DNA from 4 places in the Lysinibacillus sp. FSL K6-0075 genome. Region 1 is predicted to be linked to each of the others. Evidence: a T-box and tRNA genes for the amino acid it is inferred to sense, from the RefSeq annotation. Region 1 holds a T-box; the other regions hold tRNA genes.
What was found. A T-box is a leader RNA that pairs with one kind of tRNA and senses whether it is charged. The one in region 1 lies ahead of metG (methionine--tRNA ligase), so its partner is inferred to be a tRNA-Met.
Positions count from the first base shown of each region.

Region 2: it has a tRNA-Met gene. The T-box ahead of metG (methionine--tRNA ligase) is inferred to sense a tRNA for this amino acid. The anticodon was not compared.
Region 3: it has a tRNA-Met gene. The T-box ahead of metG (methionine--tRNA ligase) is inferred to sense a tRNA for this amino acid. The anticodon was not compared.
Region 4: it has a tRNA-Met gene. The T-box ahead of metG (methionine--tRNA ligase) is inferred to sense a tRNA for this amino acid. The anticodon was not compared.

Region 1 covers NZ_CP151947.1:4,616,562-4,623,364, forward strand. The annotation lists gene MHB65_RS23165 (2-isopropylmalate synthase) at 1-883, shown strand, start outside; gene metG (methionine--tRNA ligase) at 934-2,568, opposite strand; T-box leader at 2,625-2,886, opposite strand; gene MHB65_RS23175 (HAD hydrolase-like protein) at 2,976-3,623, opposite strand; gene fosM (FosM family fosfomycin resistance protein) at 3,639-4,064, opposite strand; gene rsgA (ribosome small subunit-dependent GTPase A) at 4,082-5,152, opposite strand; gene MHB65_RS23190 (3-oxoacyl-[acyl-carrier-protein] synthase III C-terminal domain-containing protein) at 5,557-6,639, shown strand; gene MHB65_RS23195 (isoprenylcysteine carboxyl methyltransferase family protein) at 6,641-6,803, shown strand, end outside.
Region 2 covers NZ_CP151947.1:4,182,733-4,189,535, forward strand. The annotation lists gene MHB65_RS20860 (hypothetical protein) at 1-24, shown strand, start outside; gene MHB65_RS20865 (DUF6241 domain-containing protein) at 3-353, shown strand; tRNA gene MHB65_RS20870 (tRNA-Leu) at 957-1,037, opposite strand; tRNA gene MHB65_RS20875 (tRNA-Cys) at 1,085-1,158, opposite strand; tRNA gene MHB65_RS20880 (tRNA-Gly) at 1,167-1,241, opposite strand; tRNA gene MHB65_RS20885 (tRNA-Gln) at 1,248-1,322, opposite strand; tRNA gene MHB65_RS20890 (tRNA-His) at 1,342-1,417, opposite strand; tRNA gene MHB65_RS20895 (tRNA-His) at 1,457-1,532, opposite strand; tRNA gene MHB65_RS20900 (tRNA-Trp) at 1,546-1,619, opposite strand; tRNA gene MHB65_RS20905 (tRNA-Tyr) at 1,633-1,716, opposite strand; tRNA gene MHB65_RS20910 (tRNA-Thr) at 1,726-1,801, opposite strand; tRNA gene MHB65_RS20915 (tRNA-Phe) at 1,814-1,886, opposite strand; tRNA gene MHB65_RS20920 (tRNA-Asp) at 1,903-1,978, opposite strand; tRNA gene MHB65_RS20925 (tRNA-Met) at 1,982-2,056, opposite strand; tRNA gene MHB65_RS20930 (tRNA-Val) at 2,086-2,161, opposite strand; tRNA gene MHB65_RS20935 (tRNA-Glu) at 2,177-2,251, opposite strand; tRNA gene MHB65_RS20940 (tRNA-Ser) at 2,276-2,367, opposite strand; tRNA gene MHB65_RS20945 (tRNA-Asn) at 2,373-2,449, opposite strand; rRNA gene rrf (5S ribosomal RNA) at 2,466-2,581, opposite strand; rRNA gene MHB65_RS20955 (23S ribosomal RNA) at 2,692-5,619, opposite strand; rRNA gene MHB65_RS20960 (16S ribosomal RNA) at 5,800-6,803, opposite strand, start outside.
Region 3 covers NZ_CP151947.1:3,811,946-3,818,748, forward strand. The annotation lists gene nadC (carboxylating nicotinate-nucleotide diphosphorylase) at 1-464, shown strand, start outside; gene nadA (quinolinate synthase NadA) at 451-1,554, shown strand; gene MHB65_RS18855 (VOC family protein) at 1,721-2,137, shown strand; tRNA gene MHB65_RS18860 (tRNA-Glu) at 2,197-2,268, opposite strand; tRNA gene MHB65_RS18865 (tRNA-Ser) at 2,271-2,361, opposite strand; tRNA gene MHB65_RS18870 (tRNA-Asn) at 2,372-2,448, opposite strand; tRNA gene MHB65_RS18875 (tRNA-Ile) at 2,453-2,529, opposite strand; tRNA gene MHB65_RS18880 (tRNA-Gly) at 2,531-2,604, opposite strand; tRNA gene MHB65_RS18885 (tRNA-Phe) at 2,610-2,685, opposite strand; tRNA gene MHB65_RS18890 (tRNA-Asp) at 2,744-2,819, opposite strand; tRNA gene MHB65_RS18895 (tRNA-Met) at 2,823-2,897, opposite strand; tRNA gene MHB65_RS18900 (tRNA-Ser) at 2,951-3,043, opposite strand; tRNA gene MHB65_RS18905 (tRNA-Ile) at 3,059-3,135, opposite strand; tRNA gene MHB65_RS18910 (tRNA-Met) at 3,142-3,215, opposite strand; tRNA gene MHB65_RS18915 (tRNA-Ala) at 3,244-3,319, opposite strand; tRNA gene MHB65_RS18920 (tRNA-Pro) at 3,336-3,412, opposite strand; tRNA gene MHB65_RS18925 (tRNA-Arg) at 3,422-3,498, opposite strand; tRNA gene MHB65_RS18930 (tRNA-Leu) at 3,507-3,595, opposite strand; tRNA gene MHB65_RS18935 (tRNA-Gly) at 3,601-3,675, opposite strand; tRNA gene MHB65_RS18940 (tRNA-Leu) at 3,712-3,796, opposite strand; tRNA gene MHB65_RS18945 (tRNA-Lys) at 3,815-3,890, opposite strand; tRNA gene MHB65_RS18950 (tRNA-Thr) at 3,898-3,973, opposite strand; tRNA gene MHB65_RS18955 (tRNA-Val) at 3,977-4,052, opposite strand; rRNA gene rrf (5S ribosomal RNA) at 4,063-4,178, opposite strand; rRNA gene MHB65_RS18965 (23S ribosomal RNA) at 4,339-6,803, opposite strand, start outside.
Region 4 covers NZ_CP151947.1:3,803,580-3,810,382, reverse strand. The annotation lists gene nadB (L-aspartate oxidase) at 1-377, opposite strand, end outside; gene MHB65_RS18835 (cysteine desulfurase family protein) at 478-1,548, shown strand; rRNA gene rrf (5S ribosomal RNA) at 1,828-1,943, shown strand; tRNA gene MHB65_RS18825 (tRNA-Val) at 1,954-2,029, shown strand; tRNA gene MHB65_RS18820 (tRNA-Thr) at 2,033-2,108, shown strand; tRNA gene MHB65_RS18815 (tRNA-Lys) at 2,116-2,191, shown strand; tRNA gene MHB65_RS18810 (tRNA-Leu) at 2,210-2,294, shown strand; tRNA gene MHB65_RS18805 (tRNA-Gly) at 2,331-2,405, shown strand; tRNA gene MHB65_RS18800 (tRNA-Leu) at 2,411-2,499, shown strand; tRNA gene MHB65_RS18795 (tRNA-Arg) at 2,508-2,584, shown strand; tRNA gene MHB65_RS18790 (tRNA-Pro) at 2,594-2,670, shown strand; tRNA gene MHB65_RS18785 (tRNA-Ala) at 2,687-2,762, shown strand; tRNA gene MHB65_RS18780 (tRNA-Met) at 2,791-2,864, shown strand; tRNA gene MHB65_RS18775 (tRNA-Ile) at 2,871-2,947, shown strand; tRNA gene MHB65_RS18770 (tRNA-Ser) at 2,963-3,055, shown strand; tRNA gene MHB65_RS18765 (tRNA-Met) at 3,109-3,183, shown strand; tRNA gene MHB65_RS18760 (tRNA-Asp) at 3,187-3,262, shown strand; tRNA gene MHB65_RS18755 (tRNA-Phe) at 3,321-3,396, shown strand; tRNA gene MHB65_RS18750 (tRNA-Gly) at 3,402-3,475, shown strand; tRNA gene MHB65_RS18745 (tRNA-Ile) at 3,477-3,553, shown strand; tRNA gene MHB65_RS18740 (tRNA-Asn) at 3,558-3,634, shown strand; tRNA gene MHB65_RS18735 (tRNA-Ser) at 3,645-3,735, shown strand; tRNA gene MHB65_RS18730 (tRNA-Glu) at 3,738-3,809, shown strand; gene MHB65_RS18725 (diaminopropionate ammonia-lyase) at 4,079-5,281, shown strand; gene MHB65_RS18720 (trypsin-like peptidase domain-containing protein) at 5,327-6,646, opposite strand.

The sequences.
Region 1 (6,803 bases):
GTGTACAATCAATGGTATCGGTGAACGCGCAGGTAATGCTGCATTAGAAGAAGTTGTCATGGCACTTAAAACTCGCAGCTCCGTCTACAATGCCGAAACGCGTATTAATACAAAAGAAATTATAAATACTTCACGTCTTGTTTCTAGCTTTATGGGCTTAGATGTACAGGTCAATAAAGCCATTACAGGAGATAATGCATTTGCCCATTCTTCTGGTATTCATCAGGATGGTTTGTTAAAATCTCGTGATGCTTATGAAATCGTCCATCCTGAGGATGTTGGTCTTGATGATATGGAGCTAGTACTAACAGCTCGCTCTGGTCGCCATGCAGTGAAAAATGCTCTTGAAAAATTAGGGTTTACTAATCTTTCTACAGAGGAATTTGAGGGTATTTTTGAAGGATTCTTAAAGCTTGCCGATGCGAAGAAAGAAGTATACGATCACGACTTATACGTTATTGTTGAAAGCTATTATGAAAAACATGATACCAATAATAAAAATGCTACACATTATAGTGAACAATTCTTTGATTTCGATGATCTACAAGTCGTCAGCAATACAAGCTTCCCTTCTGCAAGTGTTAAGGTTCGTAAAGGCGGCGAAATATTTAAAGCTAGTGCAGTAGGCTCTGGCCCAATCGATGCCCTGTATTCAGCCATTGCAGAAATTACAAATATGGATGTAAAACTAGTGGAATATAATATCAATAGTGTTTCACGAGGCAAAGAGGCTTTAGGTAAAGTAAAAATTACGATTGAACACGAAGGCGAAAAGTATATTGCAAAAGCAGCGGATACAGATATTCTTAAGGCAAGTGCTCTAGCCTATATTAATGCGATCAATAGCATTGTAGTGACAAAATTAACACCTGTTATGAATTAAATGAAAATAGCAAAGCAGTATGGCCCATGAGTCATACTGCTTTTTCAATCCTAGTGACTATCCCTAACTAATTTTTGATATTCCTCATCAATTCGTTCAATATCAAGACGTTCAAACAATGGCGTCACCTCTTGAATTAATTGAGGCAGCTCTACTTGCTCATGCCACATCATTTCATTTATACCTACCATGTTTCTTACTTTCTTTGCTGAAAACGGTAAGAAGGGATGCAGCAGCTGTCCTAAATTCGCAATGATATAGACGCAAGTTGCTAATGTACGATTACATGCCTCTACGTTTTCTTTTACCTGTAGCCATGGCTGTTGTTCATCAAAATAACGATTAGCTCCGCGAATATACTCAAAAATGGACTCTAACGCCTGTTTGAAATGGCCACCTTCGATAAGAATACCCGCTTCATTAAACAATTGTACGGTTTGTTTTCGAATGTCGCTATCCACCTCAGCTTGTGGAACCCGACAAGCAAATGATTTCTCAATAAACTTCAATGTACGGTTTACAAAATTACCATAGGCTCCGAGTAGTTCACCATTATGGCTATAAATAAATTCCCGCCATGAAAAATCAGTATCACGATTTTCTGGCGCATTCATCGTTAGGAAGTAACGAATAGAATCCGCATCATAACGACTTAAAATATAAGGAACCCATACAGCCCAATTCTGACTAGTAGATAATTTGCGTTTTTCTAATGTTAAATACTCATTTGATACAATATGGGTAGGTAATGCCTTAGATCCAATTCCCATTAAAATGGCTGGCCAAATAACTGTATGGAATGGAATATTATCCTTTCCATGTACATAGTATGAAATGGTCTCTTCATTCCATAAATCTTCAATGGCTATTTGATGCTCTTTTGCCCATTCTAAACTTGCTGTTAAGTACCCTGCTACAGCTTCAATCCATACATATATTTTTTTCCCTTCAAAACCTGGCACTGGAACATCTATGCCATTCGGTAAATCTCTTGTTACTGCTCGGTCAGGAACTCCTTCTGCCAAGTATCGCTCCGTTAACCCTAAAGCATTGTCTCGCCAGCGTTTCTCGGCTTTCGCTTGAGCTAAATAGGACTCCAATCTTCCTTGAAATTGACTAAAGGTAAAATAAAAGTGCTCCGTTTCCCGAATAACAGGTTCATTCCCACAAATTTTGCAGCGCTTATCAATTAAATCCAATGGGTCTAAAATTTCTGAGCAGTTATCACATTGATCTCCTCTTGCTTTCGCTCCACAATTTGGACAGAGCCCCTCAACAAATCGATCTGGTAGGAATTGCTTATCCGTCTCACAGTAAGCCTGTTCAATTTTCTTTTTGTATAAAAAATTGTTAGCCAGTAGCTGTAAAAAAAGGGCCTTAACGGATTCATGGTGGTGCTCCGCATCCGTTCTTGTGTACAAATCATAGGTAAATCCTAAATCATGAAAGCATCTAGTAAATTCATCATGATAGTGATTGGCAATAGCCTCTGTCGTTGTATTCTCTTGCGCGGCACGAATAGAAATAGGTGTACCATTACAATCACTGCCTGATACATATAAAACCTGCTCACCCTTTTGTCGGTAATATCTAGCCAAAATATCACCTGGTAATAATGCGGCAACATGCCCTAAATGCAAAGAGCCATTTGCATACGGCCAAGCGCCTCCAATAACAATCGTCATTCTAAATTGCTCCCCTCACAGAAAAAATGGTAAAAAAAATCGCCCTAATCAAATCTGATTAGGACGAGTATACCCGTGTTACCACCTATATTTACAAATAGCTCACACTATTTGCCTCTATCAGTACGTCTCCATTCAAAAAGAGAGATACTGCCGCTGTTGTAACGAGTGCCCATCTCGTCGTAATCTACTGGCTAAAAAGCTTTCGGTACGAAGCTCAAAGGTCATTTTCAAAAGGGTTCATTTACCTCATTTCCACCAACAGAGGCTCTCTACAAAATGTTAATCCAATTTACTTTTCCTTTTCAATGCTTTGTCTATAGGATTGGCACTATTTTACGCCTTCTTGTGAGGAAATGCAATGATTGTCGTTAAATCGTCCCTTTTTTTTGATACACTTTCGTGCGTTAATCTAAAGTAACATTTACCAATGCAGTTAAATCATCGATCACTATATCTGCTTTTTCTAATTCCCTGTCTTGTGCAAAGTCAAAGCGAACGCCTATCGATAGTAACTGATTATCCTTTGCAGCTTGGATATCCGAAGAACGATCTCCTACCACTGCTCCGTACTCAATTTTGTTTTCATCTACAACTCTTTTAACCAGATCTGATTTATGCCCACTTGCAATAGCTTGAATGCTATAGATTCCCTTTATAAAACGCTCTAACTGATAGGTTTCAACGATTGCTTGTAAATAGTCGACCTGTCCATTGCTCGCTATGTATAACGGATAATTCTCTGACAATGTTGCAAGGGTTTGTTCAGCATGTGGATACAATGCACCCTTATGTCCACGTATTTGCTCAATCAGCTTTACATGGAATAATACATTGCTCTCTTCTCGTATCTCCAGCGTATGCATAGGGCATAATGTTTCCCACACAACAGGTAAAGGAACACCCATTATTTCTCGATATTTTTCTATCGGCGTTTCGCCCTGCCATAAGCCACTTGTCCGCAGCACATCAAATGTTGCATCGAGCGCAGGCTCTAAAATAAGATTGGTTTGAAATAGTGTGCCATCCATATCAAAAATAAACGCTTTATTCATAGAATCACTCCTTCATTAATTATCAAAAAACGCCATATGCGGCTTTTCTTGCTTATAATAATCCAAACGATCTTGCAAAGTTCCTGTATGAAACTCAAATTTATGACCATCTGGGTCCGTAAAGTAAATCGATTTTTTGTCCTTCTCATCTCTTTGTCGACCTGCTAAAATATTGACCTTTAGTTGCACCAATTTGTCATACATCTTATCAAAGTCATCTTCCGCGATTGTGAAGGCAATATGCGTATAGGACTGATGGATGTCATTGCGCGGTATATCCTTCTCAACATTAAGAGCGAGCCACAGCCCATTTACATCAAAATAGGCTGTGCTGTTCCCCTTTACTAGCAACTTGGCATCGAATACTTTTTCATAAAATGTGATGGATTCCTCTAGATTAGATACTGAAAACAGTAAATGATTGATGTTTTGAATTGTCATAGCTGTACTCCCAATGTTTATTTTTTTCCCTTTTTCATTCCCTTAGCTATTTGCTTCCACTTGCGTTGCTCCTCAAGTTTTGCCTGGGTATTTGCTTTGCGCTCCATGTAAGCCAATTCTCTTTGCAGCTTAAAATAACTTTGTAGACGATATTGATCTAAGTCCCCATCTACAATAGCTTGCTGGACAGCACAATAAGGCTCTTTTTGATGCGTACAATCACGATAACGACAAGCTGTTGCTAGTTCCTCAATATCTTGAAAGCTTGAAGCTAAACTATCACCTTGATCCCACAATTGAAACTCACGCATCCCTGGCGTATCGATTAAACAGCCACCAGCAGGCAATACTACTAGCTCTCGATGGGTCGTTGTATGACGTCCCTTAGCATCATCCTCACGAATACCTGCTACTTTCATCAGTACCTCACCACATAAGGCATTTGTTAATGTGGATTTTCCTGCTCCTGAAGACCCCAATAATGCTCCAGTGACTCCCTCTGTGAATAACGACTGAATTTCCTTTAGACCTTCGCCGGATAGAGCACTCGTTACAAAAATATCTACACCAAAGGCTACAGACTCCACTTCTTGCACTAAGCTCGAAACATCCTCGCACAAATCTGCTTTTGTCAGGACAATAATAGGCTTTGCACCTGAATCCCAAGCGGCCACTAAATATCTCTCCAAACGTCGAATATTAAAATCAGCGTTCAAGCTCATAACAAGTAACACGATATCGACATTTGATGCGACAATCTGTTCTTGAATTTCCGTTCCTGCAACTTTACGTGAAAATACAGATTTTCGTTGCAATAGCTGATGAATAATTGCGCGTTCCTCACCGGGCATTTTCTCTACTAGCACCCAATCACCAACTGCTGGATAGTCCTCTCGAGCTAAAGACGTATACGCATAATGACCAGCAATTGTCGCCAGCCATTCTCCCTCCTCAGCTAACACGCGATAAGAATGCTTATGCTCTAAAGTAACCCTTGCAGGCACACAATTTTTTAATTTAGCCTGTTCTTTCATTTCTATCATTTGCTCTTGAAAATATGTTGTAAAACCTAATGTTGTTAATTTCAATTTATTTTCCTCCTAAACGTGCATATCAATGATGCCTCAGCGAAAAATTCTATGTCATCCGCAAGAGGCCATATCGCAATTTAGCATTTTTTAAACTACGATAAAAAAACCTTGTAGCTGCAATTCGGCAGTTACAAGGTTTCACAGGCACGTTTAAAAGATACACAAATACCCCGAGTTATAGCACGGCGTCATTTTGTATATTTTAGGCGTGTGAAATTGAACAAACCGAATTGCAGTTCGCTAATTACAGATCTATTCATCATGTCACATCACCTACTTTCCATTTAGTTGTTATCAATATAGCTAAATTTTCATAAATTGTCAATTATAATATTATAAGCATTTATTCCAATCATCCACGCATACAATGAAAAAACCACTAAATGCGAGGAGATGTTGAGTTGCCTAAAATCATTTCAATTAGCACATATCAACCACCTTTCACATTACAGCAAGAAAACGCAGAGAAACTAACGAAAGAGCTTTTCTATGCAAAAATTCCAAAACTAGAGCGCTACTTAAAGGTTTTTGAAAATGGTGGCATCGACACACGTCATTTTTGTGTGCCACCCGAATGGCATCGTACGAATCACTCCTTTGAAGAACGTAATAATTTATATATTGAGTTAGCTACACAATATAGTGTAAGTGTCATCCAATCTTGTTTGGAAAATAACTCCTTTTTATTCACACCTATTTCTTCTGAAGAAATTGATGCCATCATTTTTGTTAGTAGTACAGGAATTTCAACACCTAGCATTGATGCACGTGTTATGAACAAGCTTTCTTTTTCAGATCGACTGAAACGTATTCCTTTATGGGGACTTGGTTGTGCAGGAGGAGCTGCTGGTGTAAGTAGAGCCTATGATTTTTGTAAAGCCCATCCACAAGCAAAGGTACTTGTCGTTTGTGTCGAGTTATGTAGCCTCACTTTTCAGCCAAATGATTTTTCTAAAAGCAATTTAATCGGTGCTTCCCTTTTTGCAGATGGTGCGGCATGTATACTTGTTTGTGGAGATGAAGTCGCTATCGAAACAAAAAGACCAATCCCTGATATTCTAGCTACAGGTTCTAAATGGATGCCAGATTCAGAAAATGTGATGGGTTGGGATGTAAAAAATAACGGGCTTCATGTTATTTTTCAAAAAAGTATTCCTTCCATTATTACCAATTGGCTCGGACCTTTCATTGAACAATTTTTAATGGATCAAGGACTGTATAGCGAACAACTTACTCATTTCATTGCGCATCCTGGAGGAAAAAAGGTATTAAAAGCTTATGAAGATACACTTTATTTATCTCCCCAAAAAACCGACATTTCTCGGGAAATATTGCGGCAACGTGGCAATATGTCGTCACCAACAGTGTTATATGTATTAGAGCAATTTATGTTACATGAAGGACAAGTGGAGGATACAGGCTTGCTCGTAGCTCTTGGCCCTGGTTTTTGTGCAGAAGCTGTATTATTAAACTGGAGGGAGTAACATGATCTTCTATCTTATTTTTACCCTTGTCGTTCTACAAAGATTGACAGAGGTTGTCATTGCTAAGCGCAATGAAAAATGGATGCTTTCACAAGGAGCCTATGAAGTAGGTGCTTCACACTATCCTTATATGGTTGCCATGCATATTAGCTTTTTTCTGTTTT
Region 2 (6,803 bases), 430 kb from region 1:
AATTGCTTTATCCTGACAACTTAATAGAAGACAAAATAAATGAAGCCATTCACAGCATGTCTCACCAAAAGGTTCAATCTGGTGCTCAATGGGGTCACGAGCAAATAACACAAGAAAAGGTTGACCGATTGTTGGCTGTATGTAAAATGAACGATTATGAACATAACGATCTTTACATTCCAATATTGGAAAGATGGTCGAAAGGTGATTTTTCAAACGCCGTTGACGACCATAATAAAATTTGGAAATTACAACAAGGCGGAGGTGAAGAAGCCCTAGGAAAAGCAACTCGTTTGTCAACGCCAGAGGAGGAAGGGTATTATATAAAAGAATATTTCGAAAATAAAAAATAGGGAAATTTTCTATTTGTCTGCTATTTTTCAATTTATTATCATAATACTAATTACTAAAATCCACCAATTACTAAGATACAAAAAAATTATCGGCGGAGGGTTTTATATATGGAAGAAAGACCGCTAACAGACAAAGAACTTTATCACTTAAATATCGCTTTGAACGCAAAAGCCTATGGATTGAAGAACGTGTACAAGAAGAGTTTGGCGATTGAATTGATAAAATTGGCCCATGACCGTTCCCATACAATGAGAAACAAGCGCGACAACAAGTTTCTAAATTTTTACATCCATTGAGACTCCTGAGTTTATTCAAGACTTAATAGAAATGACCACAAATAAATCACGAGATCAATAACATCACAAAACGTCATTTACTTAACCGTAGTGACGTTTTTTCTTTTGGGTTATATTCCCTATTATTCTATTGGACAATCAACTATCGAAGTCGGGATATTAACAGCAATTGTTGCATACAAAGGCTCTGTTACACTACCTCCGCACACTACTTGAATTGATTTTGTAGTGTAAAGGAACACAAAAAAGACTCCACACAATTAAGTGTGAAGCCTTGATACGTAGCATTCTATTGCTAGTTTTAGATACCGGTGGTCGGGGTCGAACCGACACTCCAAAGGAACACGATTTTGAGTCGTGCGCGTCTGCCAATTCCGCCACACCGGCATAATGGCGATAAAAAAAATCGGATAAACCGATTAGCAGTTAAAATATGGAGGCGGCAACCGGATTTGAACCGGTGATAAAGGTGTTGCAGACCTGTGCCTTACCACTTGGCTATGCCGCCATCATACTTGGAGCGGAAGACGAGGTTCGAACTCGCGACCCCCACCTTGGCAAGGTGGTGTTCTACCACTGAACTACTTCCGCAAAAAATGGCTGGGGTACCTGGATTCGAACCAGGGCATGACGGAATCAAAATCCGTTGCCTTACCGCTTGGCTATACCCCAAAAGATAATTAGATAAAAATGGGGCGACTGATGGGAATCGAACCCACGAATGCCTGAACCACAATCAGGTGCGTTAACCACTTCGCCACAACCGCCATAATTACTATTTGGTATTATTCTAATTTAAAATTAAATGGGGCGACTGATGGGAATCGAACCCACGAATGCCTGAACCACAATCAGGTGCGTTAACCACTTCGCCACAACCGCCATAAAATTAAATTGGCAGGGGCAGTAGGAATCGAACCCACATCAAAGGTTTTGGAGACCTCTATTCTACCGTTAAACTATGCCCCTATTAGATTAAAACTGGTGGAGGGGGACGGATTCGAACCGCCGAACCCTAAGGAGCGGATTTACAGTCCGCCGCGTTTAGCCACTTCGCTACCCCTCCGGGAATACATGGTGCCGGCGATAGGAGTCGAACCCACGACCTACTGATTACAAGTCAGTTGCTCTACCAACTGAGCTACACCGGCAAAAAAACATGATGGGTCAGGACGGAATCGAACCGCCGACACTTAGAGCTTCAATCTAATGCTCTACCAACTGAGCTACTGACCCATGTTATTAAAATAAATGGCGGTCCCGACCGGGATCGAACCGGCGATCTCCTGCGTGACAGGCAGGCATGTTAACCGCTACACCACGGGACCATTTGGTTGCGGGGGCCGGATTTGAACCAACGACCTTCGGGTTATGAGCCCGACGAGCTACCACTGCTCCACCCCGCGATAATGATATATACTATTGTAAAAAATAATGGTGGAGGATGACGGGCTCGAACCGCCGACCCTCTGCTTGTAAGGCAGATGCTCTCCCAGCTGAGCTAATCCTCCATCTGGGTATTTAAATGGTGACCCCTACGGGATTCGAACCCGTGTTACCGCCGTGAAAGGGCGGTGTCTTAACCACTTGACCAAGGGGCCAACTATTGGAACAAATCAAAGTGCTGGCGGAGAGTAAGGGATTTGAACCCTTGAGACAGTGTTAACCGCCTACACGATTTCCAATCGTGCTCCTTCGGCCACTCGGACAACTCTCCAAGAATGGCTCCGAAGGCAGGACTCGAACCTGCGACAACCTGATTAACAGTCAGGTGCTACTACCAACTGAGCTACTTCGGAATAATTTTAGTATATAGCCTAGCGACGTCCTACTCTCACAGGGGGAAGCCCCCAACTACCATCGGCGCTAAAGAGCTTAACTTCCGTGTTCGGTATGGGAACGGGTGTGACCTCTTTGCCATCATCACTAGACTATTTGAAAGACAATACTTATTATAACATATCTTATAAAAATTACAAGTATATTATAATATTTTATTCTTTCAAAACTGGATAAACGTGCATTGAATGTTTCAAACGTTTTGGTTAAGTCCTCGATCGATTAGTATTCGTCAGCTCCATGTGTCACCACACTTCCACCTCGAACCTATCTACCTCATCGTCTTTGAGGGATCTTACTTACTTGCGTAATGGGAAATCTCATCTTGAGGGGGGCTTCATGCTTAGATGCTTTCAGCACTTATCCCGTCCACACATAGCTACCCAGCGATGCCTTTGGCAAGACAACTGGTACACCAGCGGTGTGTCCATCCCGGTCCTCTCGTACTAAGGACAGCTCCTCTCAAATTTCCTACGCCCACGACGGATAGGGACCGAACTGTCTCACGACGTTCTGAACCCAGCTCGCGTACCGCTTTAATGGGCGAACAGCCCAACCCTTGGGACCGACTACAGCCCCAGGATGCGATGAGCCGACATCGAGGTGCCAAACCTCCCCGTCGATGTGGACTCTTGGGGGAGATAAGCCTGTTATCCCCGGGGTAGCTTTTATCCGTTGAGCGATGGCCCTTCCATGCGGAACCACCGGATCACTAAGCCCGTCTTTCGACCCTGCTCGACTTGTAGGTCTCGCAGTCAAGCTCCCTTGTGCCTTTACACTCTACGAATGATTTCCAACCATTCTGAGGGAACCTTTGGGCGCCTCCGTTACCTTTTAGGAGGCGACCGCCCCAGTCAAACTGTCCGCCTGACACTGTCTCCTGCCCCGCTAAGGGGCATGGGTTAGAATTTCAATACAACCAGGGTAGTATCCCACCGACGCCTCCTTCGAAGCTGGCGCTCCGAGATCTCTGGCTCCTACCTATCCTGTACAAGTTGTACCAAAATTCAATATCAGGCTACAGTAAAGCTCCACGGGGTCTTTCCGTCCTGTCGCGGGTAACCTGCATCTTCACAGGTACTATAATTTCACCGAGTCTCTCGTTGAGACAGTGCCCAGATCGTTACGCCTTTCGTGCGGGTCGGAACTTACCCGACAAGGAATTTCGCTACCTTAGGACCGTTATAGTTACGGCCGCCGTTTACTGGGGCTTCAATTCGCAGCTTCGCTTGCGCTAACCACTCCTCTTAACCTTCCAGCACCGGGCAGGCGTCAGCCCCTATACGTCACCTTACGGTTTTGCAGAGACCTGTGTTTTTGCTAAACAGTCGCCTGGGCCTATTCACTGCGGCTCTCATGCGCTTGCACGCTCAAGAGCACCCCTTCTCCCGAAGTTACGGGGTCATTTTGCCGAGTTCCTTAACGAGAGTTCTCTCGCACACCTTAGGATTCTCTCCTCGACTACCTGTGTCGGTTTGCGGTACGGGCACCTCTCACCTCGATAGAGGCTTTTCTTGGCAGTGTGAAATCAGGAACTTCGTCCATACGGACTCGCCATCACAGCTCAACGTTACAGTGTGCGGATTTGCCTACACACACGCCTTACTGCTTGGACGCGCATATCCAACAGCGCGCTTACCCTATCCTACTGCGTCCCCCCATTTCTCAAACGGTGAGGAGGTGGTACAGGAATATCAACCTGTTGTCCATCGCCTACGCCTATCGGCCTCGGCTTAGGTCCCGACTAACCCTGAGCGGACGAGCCTTCCTCAGGAAACCTTAGTCATACGGTGGACGGGATTCTCACCCGTCTTTCGCTACTCATACCGGCATTCTCACTTCTAAGCGCTCCACCAGTCCTTCCGGTCTGACTTCAACGCACTTAGAACGCTCTCCTACCACTGACATCGTAGATGTCAATCCACAGCTTCGGTGAATCGTTTAGCCCCGATACATTTTCGGCGCAGCGTCACTCGACCAGTGAGCTATTACGCACTCTTTAAATGATGGCTGCTTCTAAGCCAACATCCTGGTTGTCTGTGCAACGCCACATCCTTTTCCACTTAACGATTACTTTGGGACCTTAGCTGGTGGTCTGGGCTGTTTCCCTTTTGACTACGGATCTTATCACTCGCAGTCTGACTCCCGTGTATAAATATCTGGCATTCGGAGTTTGTCTGAATTCGGTAAACCGGGATGGCCCCCTAGTCCAAACAGTGCTCTACCTCCAGTATTCTCATCACGAGGCTAGCCCTAAAGCTATTTCGGAGAGAACCAGCTATCTCCAAGTTCGATTGGAATTTCTCCGCTACCCACACCTCATCCCCGCACTTTTCAACGTGCGTGGGTTCGGGCCTCCAGTAAGTGTTACCTCACCTTCACCCTGGACATGGGTAGATCACCTGGTTTCGGGTCTACGACCACGTACTATTTCGCCCTATTCAGACTCGCTTTCGCTGCGGCTCCGCCTTCTAAAGCTTAACCTCGCACGTAATCGTAACTCGCCGGTTCATTCTACAAAAGGCACGCTATCACCCATTAACGGGCTCTAACTACTTGTAGGCACACGGTTTCAGGATCTCTTTCACTCCCCTTCCGGGGTGCTTTTCACCTTTCCCTCACGGTACTGGTTCACTATCGGTCACTAGGTAGTATTTAGCCTTGGGAGATGGTCCTCCCGGATTCCGACGGAATTTCACGTGTTCCGCCGTACTCAGGATCCACTCAGGAGAGAACGAACTTTCAACTACAGGGCTTTTACCTGCTCTGGCGGACCTTTCCAAGTCGCTTCATCTAACTCGCTCTTTTGTAACTCCGTATTGAGTGTCCTACAACCCCAAGAGGCAAGCCTCTTGGTTTGGGCTCTTCCCGTTTCGCTCGCCGCTACTCAGGGAATCGATTTTTCTTTCTCTTCCTCCAGGTACTTAGATGTTTCAGTTCCCTGGGTCTGCCTTCAAGACGCTATGTATTCACGTCAAGATACTACGCGATTAAACGTAGTGGGTTCCCCCATTCGGAAATCTCCGGATCAAAGCTCACTTACAGCTCCCCGAAGCATATCGGTGTTAGTGCCGTCCTTCTTCGGCTCCTAGTGCCAAGGCATTCGCCGTGCGCCCTTAATAACTTAACCAAGTTATTAAGCCTATAAAAAACTTAAAAAATAAATGTGTTTGTTACAATTTCAATGTCGTTTTATCCAGTTTTCAAAGAACAAGTTTTGAAGCATTTCATTCAGAAGAATGAACCTTCAAAACTGAACGCAAAACGTAATCTTACAAACCCAAGGTTTGTATTCCGAAATAATCCTTAGAAAGGAGGTGATCCAGCCGCACCTTCCGATACGGCTACCTTGTTACGACTTCACCCCAATCATCTATCCCACCTTCGGCGGCTGGCTCCAAAAGGTTACCTCACCGACTTCGGGTGTTACAAACTCTCGTGGTGTGACGGGCGGTGTGTACAAGGCCCGGGAACGTATTCACCGCGGCATGCTGATCCGCGATTACTAGCGATTCCGGCTTCATGTAGGCGAGTTGCAGCCTACAATCCGAACTGAGAACGACTTTATCGGATTAGCTCCCTCTCGCGAGTTGGCAACCGTTTGTATCGTCCATTGTAGCACGTGTGTAGCCCAGGTCATAAGGGGCATGATGATTTGACGTCATCCCCACCTTCCTCCGGTTTGTCACCGGCAGTCACCTTAGAGTGCCCAACTAAATGATGGCAACTAAGATCAAGGGTTGCGCTCGTTGCGGGACTTAACCCAACATCTCACGACACGAGCTGACGACAACCATGCACCACCTGTCACCGTTGCCCCCGAAGGGGAAACTATATCTCTACAGTGGTCAACGGGATGTCAAGACCTGGTAAGGTTCTTCGCGTTGCTTCGAATTAAACCACATGCTCCACCGCTTGTGCGGGCCCCCGTCAATTCCTTTGAGTTTCAGTCTTGCGACCGTACTCCCCAGGCGGAGTGCTTAATGCGTTAGCTGCAGCACTAAGGGGCGGAAACCCCCTAACACTTAGCACTCATCGTTTACGGCGTGGACTACCAGGGTATCTAATCCTGTTTGCTCCCCACGCTTTCGCGCCTCAGTGTCAGTTACAGACCAGATAGTCGCCTTCGCCACTGGTGTTCCTCCAAATCTCTACGCATTTCACCGCTACACTTGGAATTCCACTATCCTCTTCTGCACTCAAGTCTCCCAGTTTCCAATGACCCTCCACGGTTGAGCCGTGGGCTTTCACATCAGACTTAAGAAACCACCTGCGCGCGCTTTACGCCCAATAATTCCGGACAACGCTTGCCAC
Region 3 (6,803 bases), 800 kb from region 1:
CAATACCTGGACTGCGTATGCTGGATAAATATGCTGTTCGAATCGGTGGTGCTTTTAATCATCGTAATGGTCTGTATGATGCAATCATGCTAAAGGATAATCATATTGCCTTTGCTGGTAGCATAACAAATGCAGTTCAATCCGCTAGAGCGAAGGTTGGTCATACTGTAAAAATCGAAGTTGAAATTGAAACAAAAGAACAGCTAGAAGAAGCTATCAACGCTGGAGCAGATATTATTATGTTTGATAACCGTAGTCCAGAAGAGATACGTGCATGGCTTCCTACTGTCCCTCCTTCTATTGCAACTGAAGCATCTGGGGGCATCACACTTGAAAATTTAAAGGCATATGCCCAATCGGGTATTCAGTGGATTTCACTTGGCTCCTTAACACATTCAGTTAAAGCTTTTGACATTAGTGCACTCGTTCAAATGAAAGGAGATCATTCCCTTGTCCATCACTAGTTTATTACAACAAACGACACTACTTCCTGAGCATTATCGGGCACTATCCGTAAAGGAAATGGAATCTCGTATTTTATCAATAAAGAAAAAATTAGGTCCTAAATTATTTATTCCTGGGCACCATTATCAAAAAGATGAGGTCATTCAATTTGCTGATGCAACTGGAGATTCTTTACAGTTAGCTCAATTATCCGCAGCAAATAAGGAAGCTGAACACATCGTATTTTGCGGCGTGCATTTTATGGCAGAGACTGCTGATATGCTGACAACGAAACAACAATATGTCTATTTGCCAGATATGCGTGCTGGTTGTTCAATGGCTGATATGGCAGACATTTATCAAACTGAACAAGCTTGGCCGATTCTTCAAGAACTCTTTGGTGATACGATTATCCCTCTAACCTATGTCAATTCAACTGCAGCTATTAAAGCCTTTACTGGAAGACATGGTGGTGCTTGTGTCACTTCATCGAATGCTAAGGAGCTTGTTCAATGGGCATTTACACAAAAACAGCGTATCTTCTTTTTACCTGACCAACATTTAGGAAGAAATACTGCCTATGACTTAGGTATTCCTCTTGAAAATATGGCTGTTTGGAATCCTCATAAGAACATGCTCGAAACAACAGAGCCCCTTGAAAATATTCAGGTTATTCTTTGGAAGGGTCACTGCTCTGTGCACGAAGGTTTCACAGTTCAACATACAGAGATTATTCGCAAAGCACACCCAACTATGAGAATTATTGTTCACCCTGAGTGCAGTCGTGAAGTTGTAGCAGCAGCTGATGATGCAGGCTCCACAAAATACATTATTGACACAATCAATCGCGCTCCGAGCGGATCTTCATGGGCCATTGGAACAGAAATGAACTTAGTCAATCGCATTATTAAGCAGCATCCAGATAAACATATTGTCTCTTTAAATGAAAACTTTTGTCCTTGCTTAACAATGAATCGTATTGACCTGCCGCATTTGTTATGGAGCCTCGAAAGTATTGAGCAGGGGCAACCTCATAACCGTATACAAGTAGATGAACATACTACTGCTGAAGCACTTAGCTCACTTGAAAGAATGCTAGCTAGAGGATAAATAGATAGGCTTTATCAACAGAAAGGTTGTATAAATAACCTTTCTGTTTTTTATGGTGATATAACATCTGCTTTAAATAATTTAAATGTCTGCCATTTTTGCCCACAATGCTAAAATTGACATGACTTAAGGCGCTATGATACTGTCGATTTGGAGGTGATACTAAATGGCTTTTCAATCGAAAAATATCTTTATCAATTTACCAGTGAAAGATCTAAACAAATCTATCAACTTTTTTAAGGAATTAGGTTTTGAGTTCAATCAACAATTCAGTGATGAAACAACGGCCTCAATGATTATTAGTGAAAATATCTTTGTATTAATAATGGTGGAAGAACGATTTAAAGGGTTTAGTAAGAAAGAAGTTACAGATACTACTACTTCTGCAGAAGCAATCTTATGCCTTTCTGTCGAAAATCGAGAACAAGTAGATCAATTAGTGAATAAGGCACTTGCCTCTGGTGGTAAACCTTATAGTGAACCACAAGATCACGGATTTATGTATGGTTGGGGTTTTCAAGATGTAGACGGGCATATCTGGGAAGTAGTTTATATGGACGAAAATGCATTGAATCAAGCGTAAAATTTATATCTATGAATATAAAAAAACAGTAGATGCAACTGCATCTACTGTTTTTAGTATGACCCGTACGGGATTCGAACCCGTGTTACCGCCGTGAAAGGGCGGTGTCTTAACCACTTGACCAACGGGCCCATGGCGGAGAAGGAGGGATTTGAACCCTCGCGCCGGTTACCCGACCTACACCCTTAGCAGGGGCGCCTCTTCAGCCTCTTGAGTACTTCCCCAAAATAAAAATGGCTCCGAAGGCAGGACTCGAACCTGCGACAACCTGATTAACAGTCAGGTGCTACTACCAACTGAGCTACTTCGGAATAATGGTGGGCCTAAATGGACTCGAACCATCGACCTCACGCTTATCAGGCGTGCGCTCTAACCAGCTGAGCTATAGGCCCTTGGAGCGGGTGATGGGAATCGAACCCACGACATCAGCTTGGAAGGCTGAGGTTTTACCATTAAACTACACCCGCATAAATGGTGGGTCAGGACGGAATCGAACCGCCGACACTTAGAGCTTCAATCTAATGCTCTACCAACTGAGCTACTGACCCATTTCGTCCATGCTAAGCTTGCTCACTCTTTTGCTTCTCATGACTTTTATTTTAAAAATGGCGGTCCCGACCGGGATCGAACCGGCGATCTCCTGCGTGACAGGCAGGCATGTTAACCGCTACACCACGGGACCTTTTGGTTGCGGGGGCCGGATTTGAACCAACGACCTTCGGGTTATGAGCCCGACGAGCTACCACTGCTCCACCCCGCGATAATTTTATGCTGTTTCGAGTTTTTAAAGCACCATTTATAAAAATTTAAAACTGGAGGAGGTAGAGGGATTCGAACCCCCGCGCGGTGTTACCCGCCTGTCGGTTTTCAAGACCGATCCCTTCAGCCAGACTTGGGTATACCTCCGTTACAATATATAAATGGTGGACCTTGCAGGACTCGAACCTGCGACCGGACGGTTATGAGCCGTCTGCTCTAACCAACTGAGCTAAAGGTCCTTAAGATGGCGGCAGAGGGGATCGAACCCCCGACCTTACGGGTATGAACCGTACGCTCTAGCCAGCTGAGCTACGCCGCCAGGATCTTTATACTGGTTAATTTACTTATGGTGGAGCCTAGCGGGATCGAACCGCTGACCTCCTGCGTGCAAGGCAGGCGCTCTCCCAGCTGAGCTAAGGCCCCATAAATTTTTAGGAAATGGTCGGGAAGACAGGATTCGAACCTGCGACCCCTTGGTCCCAAACCAAGTGCTCTACCAAGCTGAGCTACTTCCCGTTGTTCTTTTGGCGCGCCCGACAGGAGTCGAACCCATAACCTTCTGATCCGTAGTCAGACGCTCTATCCAATTGAGCTACGGGCGCATTTAAGATGGTGCCGAGGACCGGAATCGAACCGGTACGGTAGTCACCTACCGCAGGATTTTAAGTCCTGTGCGTCTGCCAGTTCCGCCACCCCGGCACATTTGGAGCGGAAGACGAGGTTCGAACTCGCGACCCCCACCTTGGCAAGGTGGTGTTCTACCACTGAACTACTTCCGCATGTGCATAAGTTTTTTTATCTGGCAATGAAAATAATGGTGCGGGTGAAGGGAGTCGAACCCCCACGCCTTGCGGCGCTAGATCCTAAGTCTAGTGCGTCTGCCAATTCCGCCACACCCGCTTATTATTATTTCAAAAATGGTGAGCCATGAAGGACTCGAACCTTCGACCCTCTGATTAAAAGTCAGATGCTCTACCAACTGAGCTAATGGCTCGAAAAAATGGTGCCGGCTATAGGAATCGAACCCACGACCTACTGATTACAAGTCAGTTGCTCTACCTGCTGAGCTAAACCGGCATATGGTGGAGGATGACGGGCTCGAACCGCCGACCCTCTGCTTGTAAGGCAGATGCTCTCCCAGCTGAGCTAATCCTCCTGGGTACTATGCCTAGCGACGTCCTACTCTCACAGGGGGAAGCCCCCAACTACCATCGGCGCTAAAGAGCTTAACTTCCGTGTTCGGTATGGGAACGGGTGTGACCTCTTTGCCATCATCACTAGACTTGCACATGGATGTGCTGGCTTCTGCGTTGCAACACGGATGTTGCGTTCTTAGCAGAAGTTCCTTTTAAAAGCTTCAAAATACATAGTATCTTAAAAACTTGTTGAAAGTGTTGTTCTTTCAAAACTGGATAAACGATACATTGAATGGTTCAAACGTTTTGGTTAAGTCCTCGATCGATTAGTATTCGTCAGCTCCATGTGTCACCACACTTCCACCTCGAACCTATCTACCTCATCGTCTTTGAGGGATCTTACTTACTTGCGTAATGGGAAATCTCATCTTGAGGGGGGCTTCATGCTTAGATGCTTTCAGCACTTATCCCGTCCACACATAGCTACCCAGCGATGCCTTTGGCAAGACAACTGGTACACCAGCGGTGTGTCCATCCCGGTCCTCTCGTACTAAGGACAGCTCCTCTCAAATTTCCTACGCCCACGACGGATAGGGACCGAACTGTCTCACGACGTTCTGAACCCAGCTCGCGTACCGCTTTAATGGGCGAACAGCCCAACCCTTGGGACCGACTACAGCCCCAGGATGCGATGAGCCGACATCGAGGTGCCAAACCTCCCCGTCGATGTGGACTCTTGGGGGAGATAAGCCTGTTATCCCCGGGGTAGCTTTTATCCGTTGAGCGATGGCCCTTCCATGCGGAACCACCGGATCACTAAGCCCGTCTTTCGACCCTGCTCGACTTGTAGGTCTCGCAGTCAAGCTCCCTTGTGCCTTTACACTCTACGAATGATTTCCAACCATTCTGAGGGAACCTTTGGGCGCCTCCGTTACCTTTTAGGAGGCGACCGCCCCAGTCAAACTGTCCGCCTGACACTGTCTCCTGCCCCGCTAAGGGGCATGGGTTAGAATTTCAATACAACCAGGGTAGTATCCCACCGACGCCTCCTTCGAAGCTGGCGCTCCGAGATCTCTGGCTCCTACCTATCCTGTACAAGTTGTACCAAAATTCAATATCAGGCTACAGTAAAGCTCCACGGGGTCTTTCCGTCCTGTCGCGGGTAACCTGCATCTTCACAGGTACTATAATTTCACCGAGTCTCTCGTTGAGACAGTGCCCAGATCGTTACGCCTTTCGTGCGGGTCGGAACTTACCCGACAAGGAATTTCGCTACCTTAGGACCGTTATAGTTACGGCCGCCGTTTACTGGGGCTTCAATTCGCAGCTTCGCTTGCGCTAACCACTCCTCTTAACCTTCCAGCACCGGGCAGGCGTCAGCCCCTATACGTCACCTTACGGTTTTGCAGAGACCTGTGTTTTTGCTAAACAGTCGCCTGGGCCTATTCACTGCGGCTCTCATGCGCTTGCACGCTCAAGAGCACCCCTTCTCCCGAAGTTACGGGGTCATTTTGCCGAGTTCCTTAACGAGAGTTCTCTCGCACACCTTAGGATTCTCTCCTCGACTACCTGTGTCGGTTTGCGGTACGGGCACCTCTCACCTCGATAGAGGCTTTTCTTGGCAGTGTGAAATCAGGAACTTCGTCCATACGGACTCGCCATCACAGCTCAACGTTACAGTGTGCGGATTTGCCTACACACACGCCTTACTGCTTGGACGCGCATATCCAACAGCGCGCTTACCCTATCCTACTGCGTCCCCCCATTTCTCAAACGGTGAGGAGGTGGTACAGGAATATCAACCTGTTGTCCATCGCCTACGCCTATCGGCCTCGGCTTAGGTCCCGACTAACCCTGAGCGGACGAGCCTTCCTCAGGAAACCTTAGTCATACGGTGGACGGGATTCTCACCCGTCTTTCGCTACTCATACCGGCATTCTCACTTCTAAGCGCTCCACCAGTCCTTCCGGTCTGACTTCAACGCACTTAGAACGCTCTCCTACCACTGACATCGTAGATGTCAATCCACAGCTTCGGTGAATCGTTTAGCCCCGATACATTTTCGGCGCAGCGTCACTCGACCAGTGAGCTATTACGCACTCTTTAAATGATGGCTGCTTCTAAGCCAACATCCTGGTTGTCTGTGCAACGCCACATCCTTTTCCACTTAACGATTACTTTGGGACCTTAGCTGGTGGTCTGGGCTGTTTCCCTTTTGACTACGGATCTTATCACTCGCAGTCTGACTCCCGTGTATAAATATCTGGCATTCGGAGTTTGTCTGAATTCGGTAAACCGGGATGGCCCCCTAGTCCAAACAGTGCTCTACCTCCAGTATTCTCATCACGAGGCTAGCCCTAAAGCTATTTCGGAGAGAACCAGCTATCTCCAAGTTCGATTGGAATTTCTCCGCTACCCACACCTCATCCCCGCACTTTTCAACGTGCGTGGGTTCGGGCCTCCAGTAAGTGTTACCTCACCTTCACCCTGGACATGGGTAGATCACCTGGTTTCGGGTCTACGACCACGTACTATTTCGCCCTATTCAGACTCGCTTTCGCTGCGGCTCCGCCTTCTAAAGCTTAACCTCGCACGTAATCGTAACTCGCCGGTTCATTCTACAAAAGGCACGCTATCACCCATTAACGGGCTCTAACTACTTGTAGGCACACGGTTTCAGGATCTCTTTCACTCCCCTTCCGGGGTGCTTTTCACCTTTCCCTCACGGTACTGGTTCACTATCGGTCACTAGGTAGTATTTAGCCTTGGGA
Region 4 (6,803 bases), 810 kb from region 1:
CCACCTGCATGTAGAATACGATGGTGACTATGTGCTCCCTCAAGTCCTAGAGCAGGTTTTCCGTCAACCTGCCGATCAACTGGGAGCCCATTCTTTAGATATTTCTGCATAATTGCAGTGCCGTTTTTTATAAGTGTTTCAACATGTCTTTTCTCATGATGATACTCTCCAGCTTTTAATGTATCAGCAATGTGGTGTTGAATATGATCTTCCTCACTTGTAACAGCAGCAATGCCACCTTGTGCACGATAAGAGCTACTCATATATATAGATGATTTTGTAACAATTTGTATTTGAAAATGTTTTTCAAGCAGTAAAGCAGCCTGAAGTGCAGCAATACCACTACCAATGATAAGGACGTCTGTCTTTACATCCATAGTTATACCTTCTTTACAGTTGTCTTGACACCTATCTTTACATAAAATAAAAAAGAAAACAAGACCTGATGAACTAGAGAGGAAGAAGACAATGATTTATATGGATTATGCTGCAACGTCACCTATGACAAGGAATTCTCTTGAGGCATATGTAGAGGTTGCACAACGTTATTATGGAAACAGTGCAAGTCTGCATGATCTAGGGGGACAAGCCCTTTATTTTGTCCAGCAGTCAAGAAATGTTGTAGCCCATGCTCTAGGCGTAAATAGTGATGGTGTAATTTTTACAGGGAGCGGAACTGAAGGAAATCTCATAGCCATCTTGTCATTAGCGCTAGCCTCTAAAAAAGGAAAACACATTATTTCATCTCAAGCCGAACATACGTCTGTGCATGCAGCTTTGAATACACTTGAGAAAAAGGGCTTTGTTGTAACGAAATTACCATTGCAGAAGGATGGTTGCGTTGATCTGGTCCAATTGCAACAAACAATTCGTGAAGATACAGCTTTGATTACCATTCAACATGTCAATTCTGAAATTGGTTCTATCCAGCCTGTGAAGAAAATTGTAGAGATGGCAAGAAAGTCAAATATTTTCTGTCATGTTGATTGTGTGCAATCATTTGGCAAACTACCTATACCAAAAGGAGCAGATGCGATTACCATCTCAGCTCATAAAATAGGTGGACCAAAGGGGTGTGGTGCTGTTTATCTGAATCCCGCAATTCGTGTACCTTCATTAACACCAGGTGTAACCCATGAGAGAGGGCTAAGAGGGGGAACATTAGATACTCCTGCAATTGTGGCCTTTGCGGCGGCAATTGAAAACTATCAATATGAATTGCAACATTACGAGACTTTAAGAAATTTTTTCAAAAATGATTTATCTGAAACATGTCAACTTGTTGAGTGTAAACAGCAACTACCTAATATTTGTGGGGTAATGATGGAGAAAGTAGAGGGGCAATATGTTCTTTTAAAGTTAAATGAAGCAGGAATTTGTATTTCTACGGGTAGTGCATGTGATATTCATAGTGAATCTGGAACAAAGGCCATTTTATCAATGGGTTTCTCTTTAGAAGCGGCACGCCAATTTTTTAGAATATCTTTTGGTCCTTCCACCACACTTGATGATATTACAAAATTAAAAATAGAGCTTTCAAATATTTAATGAAAAGACGAGTGGAGGATTTTCTATGTTCTTCACTTGTTTTCAAATAGATTATAAGTTAAGAAAATATACAAAATAAAATAATTGTTTTCTTTTGAAACAACAATTGCTATAATATTTTGCAGGGCAATAATTTCTCTTACTTAACAAAAATATCTTCAAAACGTAATAATTTCTTTTTTTTTATAAAAAAGTATTGCATAATGTTAGAAAACGTTATACAATAATTCTTGTCTTGAAGGACAGGTAAACAACTTCAAAACGAGATACATAACAAAGTCTAGTGATGATGGCAAAGAGGTCACACCCGTTCCCATACCGAACACGGAAGTTAAGCTCTTTAGCGCCGATGGTAGTTGGGGGCTTCCCCCTGTGAGAGTAGGACGTCGCTAGGCATAGTACCCAGGAGGATTAGCTCAGCTGGGAGAGCATCTGCCTTACAAGCAGAGGGTCGGCGGTTCGAGCCCGTCATCCTCCACCATATGCCGGTTTAGCTCAGCAGGTAGAGCAACTGACTTGTAATCAGTAGGTCGTGGGTTCGATTCCTATAGCCGGCACCATTTTTTCGAGCCATTAGCTCAGTTGGTAGAGCATCTGACTTTTAATCAGAGGGTCGAAGGTTCGAGTCCTTCATGGCTCACCATTTTTGAAATAATAATAAGCGGGTGTGGCGGAATTGGCAGACGCACTAGACTTAGGATCTAGCGCCGCAAGGCGTGGGGGTTCGACTCCCTTCACCCGCACCATTATTTTCATTGCCAGATAAAAAAACTTATGCACATGCGGAAGTAGTTCAGTGGTAGAACACCACCTTGCCAAGGTGGGGGTCGCGAGTTCGAACCTCGTCTTCCGCTCCAAATGTGCCGGGGTGGCGGAACTGGCAGACGCACAGGACTTAAAATCCTGCGGTAGGTGACTACCGTACCGGTTCGATTCCGGTCCTCGGCACCATTTTAAATGCGCCCGTAGCTCAATTGGATAGAGCGTCTGACTACGGATCAGAAGGTTATGGGTTCGACTCCTGTCGGGCGCGCCAAAAGAACAACGGGAAGTAGCTCAGCTTGGTAGAGCACTTGGTTTGGGACCAAGGGGTCGCAGGTTCGAATCCTGTCTTCCCGACCATTTCCTAAAAATTTATGGGGCCTTAGCTCAGCTGGGAGAGCGCCTGCCTTGCACGCAGGAGGTCAGCGGTTCGATCCCGCTAGGCTCCACCATAAGTAAATTAACCAGTATAAAGATCCTGGCGGCGTAGCTCAGCTGGCTAGAGCGTACGGTTCATACCCGTAAGGTCGGGGGTTCGATCCCCTCTGCCGCCATCTTAAGGACCTTTAGCTCAGTTGGTTAGAGCAGACGGCTCATAACCGTCCGGTCGCAGGTTCGAGTCCTGCAAGGTCCACCATTTATATATTGTAACGGAGGTATACCCAAGTCTGGCTGAAGGGATCGGTCTTGAAAACCGACAGGCGGGTAACACCGCGCGGGGGTTCGAATCCCTCTACCTCCTCCAGTTTTAAATTTTTATAAATGGTGCTTTAAAAACTCGAAACAGCATAAAATTATCGCGGGGTGGAGCAGTGGTAGCTCGTCGGGCTCATAACCCGAAGGTCGTTGGTTCAAATCCGGCCCCCGCAACCAAAAGGTCCCGTGGTGTAGCGGTTAACATGCCTGCCTGTCACGCAGGAGATCGCCGGTTCGATCCCGGTCGGGACCGCCATTTTTAAAATAAAAGTCATGAGAAGCAAAAGAGTGAGCAAGCTTAGCATGGACGAAATGGGTCAGTAGCTCAGTTGGTAGAGCATTAGATTGAAGCTCTAAGTGTCGGCGGTTCGATTCCGTCCTGACCCACCATTTATGCGGGTGTAGTTTAATGGTAAAACCTCAGCCTTCCAAGCTGATGTCGTGGGTTCGATTCCCATCACCCGCTCCAAGGGCCTATAGCTCAGCTGGTTAGAGCGCACGCCTGATAAGCGTGAGGTCGATGGTTCGAGTCCATTTAGGCCCACCATTATTCCGAAGTAGCTCAGTTGGTAGTAGCACCTGACTGTTAATCAGGTTGTCGCAGGTTCGAGTCCTGCCTTCGGAGCCATTTTTATTTTGGGGAAGTACTCAAGAGGCTGAAGAGGCGCCCCTGCTAAGGGTGTAGGTCGGGTAACCGGCGCGAGGGTTCAAATCCCTCCTTCTCCGCCATGGGCCCGTTGGTCAAGTGGTTAAGACACCGCCCTTTCACGGCGGTAACACGGGTTCGAATCCCGTACGGGTCATACTAAGTGCAGTAGATGAATTTACATCTACTGCACTTTTTAATTTACTTAAAAATAGCTAGATAATAATAAACCTTTACAGAAATTAGATCCTGTAAGGGTTTATTGTTTTTCTGGAGGTTTAGATTGGAATTCTCGGTGTTTGTAGGTCCAAAACCAATGTATAACTGATATATTTGCTTGCTCTGACTACCCCTGTTTAATTTTGGTAATAAATTTTGTATTTTAAAGCTAGATCGACTAAGCTATTGGTAAAGGGGGAGATAGGTATGAAGGAAAAATTAAAGTGGGTGCACAATCAGCTAGACAACACAAACCAAGGCTCACCATTACTATCATATTTTACACTGGAACAAGTAAAGAAGGTTGGTCAATTTCAGCGTACATATGAGCGATTTGAGCAGACACCTCTCCATCATCTTGAGGCACTTGCTTCATATATGGGTGTAGAAAAAATCATGGTTAAAGATGAATCTTATCGATTTGGTTTAAATGCCTTTAAAGTATTAGGCGGTATTTATGCAATTGCGCAATATATTGCCAATAAGCTTGGGAGGAATATAAAGGAGCTATCGTTTGAACAGTTAAAATCTCCGGAAGTAAAAGCAGAAGTAGGCGATTTAACATTTATTTCAACGACAGATGGTAATCATGGTCGTGGTGTTGCATGGGCAGCTAGAGAACTGGGTTTTCAAGCGCGAATATATATGCCAGCTGGCAGCGCGGCTGAGCGTTTACAGCATATTAAAAGTGAAGGGGCTTTTGCTGAAATTACGACAATGAATTATGACGATACTGTTCGTTATACCTCACAGCTTGCACAAAAAAATGGCTGGGTTCTGGTTCAGGATACAATGTGGGATGGCTATGAAGAAATTCCATTATGGATTATGCAAGGTTACACAACCATTGTGCAGGAGATTGTTGAACAGATACAGCTAGCCCCGACACATGTATTTTTGCAAGCGGGTGTAGGATCCTTTGCAGGAGCAGTAGTTGCGTTTTTACAGCAATACTATGAGCAGGAAGTTACTTTTGTATTGGTTGAGCCTCATGTCGCTAATTGCTATTATGAAAGCTTTAAAAAAAATACGGATCAATTTGTCTCTGTTGGCGGGGAGATGCAAACGATTATGGCAGGGCTTGCTTGCGGTGAACCGAATCCACAGGCTTGGCAAATCTTAAAAGCCTCCACAAAAATAAGTATCTCCTGCGAGGAAGAAATAGCAGCTACAGGTATGCGCGTTCTTGGCAATCCATTAGACACAGACACTCGCATTATAGCTGGTGAATCAGGAGCGGCGCCATTTGGTTGCTTTTATGAAATAATGACAAATGAACAATATAAGGAATTAAAAAATGCCTTACACCTAAATGAACATGCGAGGGTGCTGTTTATTAATACAGAGGGTGACACAGATAAAGAGAACTATCGACAAATAGTATGGCATGGGAAATATGCGAACCAATAGCAAACTAGTGATGAACTAGCTTGCTATTTTACTTTGTAAAAGGTTTTATTGGTGTATCTTAATGTTGGCAATTTTATAAGCACCATAATCATCCGTAATAACTGTATAAGTTTTATAGCGATCATAGAATTGGTAATTACCTTGTGCATCATAAAAATCAAAAGTTTCATTCATGTCAACATAATATTGACCATTTGAGTATTGTACATCTAGCACATCATTGTTTGTAAAATAGAAGTAATGACCCTGGTAGGCAATCTCATTAATGTATTTCTCCAATTCTTGATATGCTGTACTGCCAGGTGAAAGCATATCAGCTATCCAATAAAAATCACCATCATTGAGTGCCATTTCATAATAGAGACGGAATGCTTGCACGAATTGACCTGCTAGTAAGGCGTCTGTTTCGTTGGTGGGTTTTGTTTCAATAGTAGATTGTTGACTACCTTCATAAACATTCGCAATAGCCCGAACCTCATTTGCAGAAAGTGGTTTAGCAATCCATCCATCAAATTGATCAAGCATACTATAAAGGGGAATGGAAAAGGCAAAGTTAGTACTTGTATCAGTTGTATAAAGTAGTGAGTTAATTCCAATTACTTTGCCTGTATTAACATCAACTAATGGGCCACCGCTGCTACCTTTATCAATTTGTGCATCTACCTGATAAATTTGCTTATAAATAAAATTTTCAAGTTTCATATCACGTTTATTACCTGTTATATAGCCAATAGAAGCCGAATTTTCAAAACCTTGTGGACTACCAAATGCAATGACTTCTAGACCTATAGGTGATTCTGCAGTCTCCATGCCTAATGGCTCTGTGTCTTGGTAGTTAGGCACCTTTATTAAAGCAATATCATAGTGATCAGATATACCGATAACAGTACCTGGAGATTCTTGACCATTTACATTACGAATCATTACATCAACTTCACCTTGGATAACATGAGCATTTGTAATAACATATCCACCCTTTTTATATAGGAAGCCAGAGCCTTGACTATTGTTAGTTAGGACAGTGAAGACTTTTTGTTGTATTTCCTTTATAAGGGTGACACGATCAACCTGCTGTGCATGAGCTTCTTGTTTTTTGGTGAGTTCTTCTGAAGAAACTTGTTGTGCATTTATCTTTTGATTATCGTTAATTTCCGAGTAAGCGGTGGTATAGCTCTTTTTATCATTAAAAAAATCCCAATATGCATAACCTAGACCGCCTATTGCAATAAAACAGATTGAAAGTACGATAATTGCCCATGTTGGGATACCTTGTTTTGGAAATGATGGATTTATGAGCTTATTACCACAATCCGAGCAAAATTTACTGTCTATAAGATTTTCATGCTGACAATTAGGACACTTCACCTTATCACACCCCTGTGAAATATTTACTATTCATATCGGCTTGAAAATATAGCTTTATAGGTATTTATGGAATTATATTAATTCGAAGGGTGTATATGGAATAAAAAAATTTTTCATTCTGCTCTTGACCTTAACGTTGCGTCAAAGCTTACAGTAG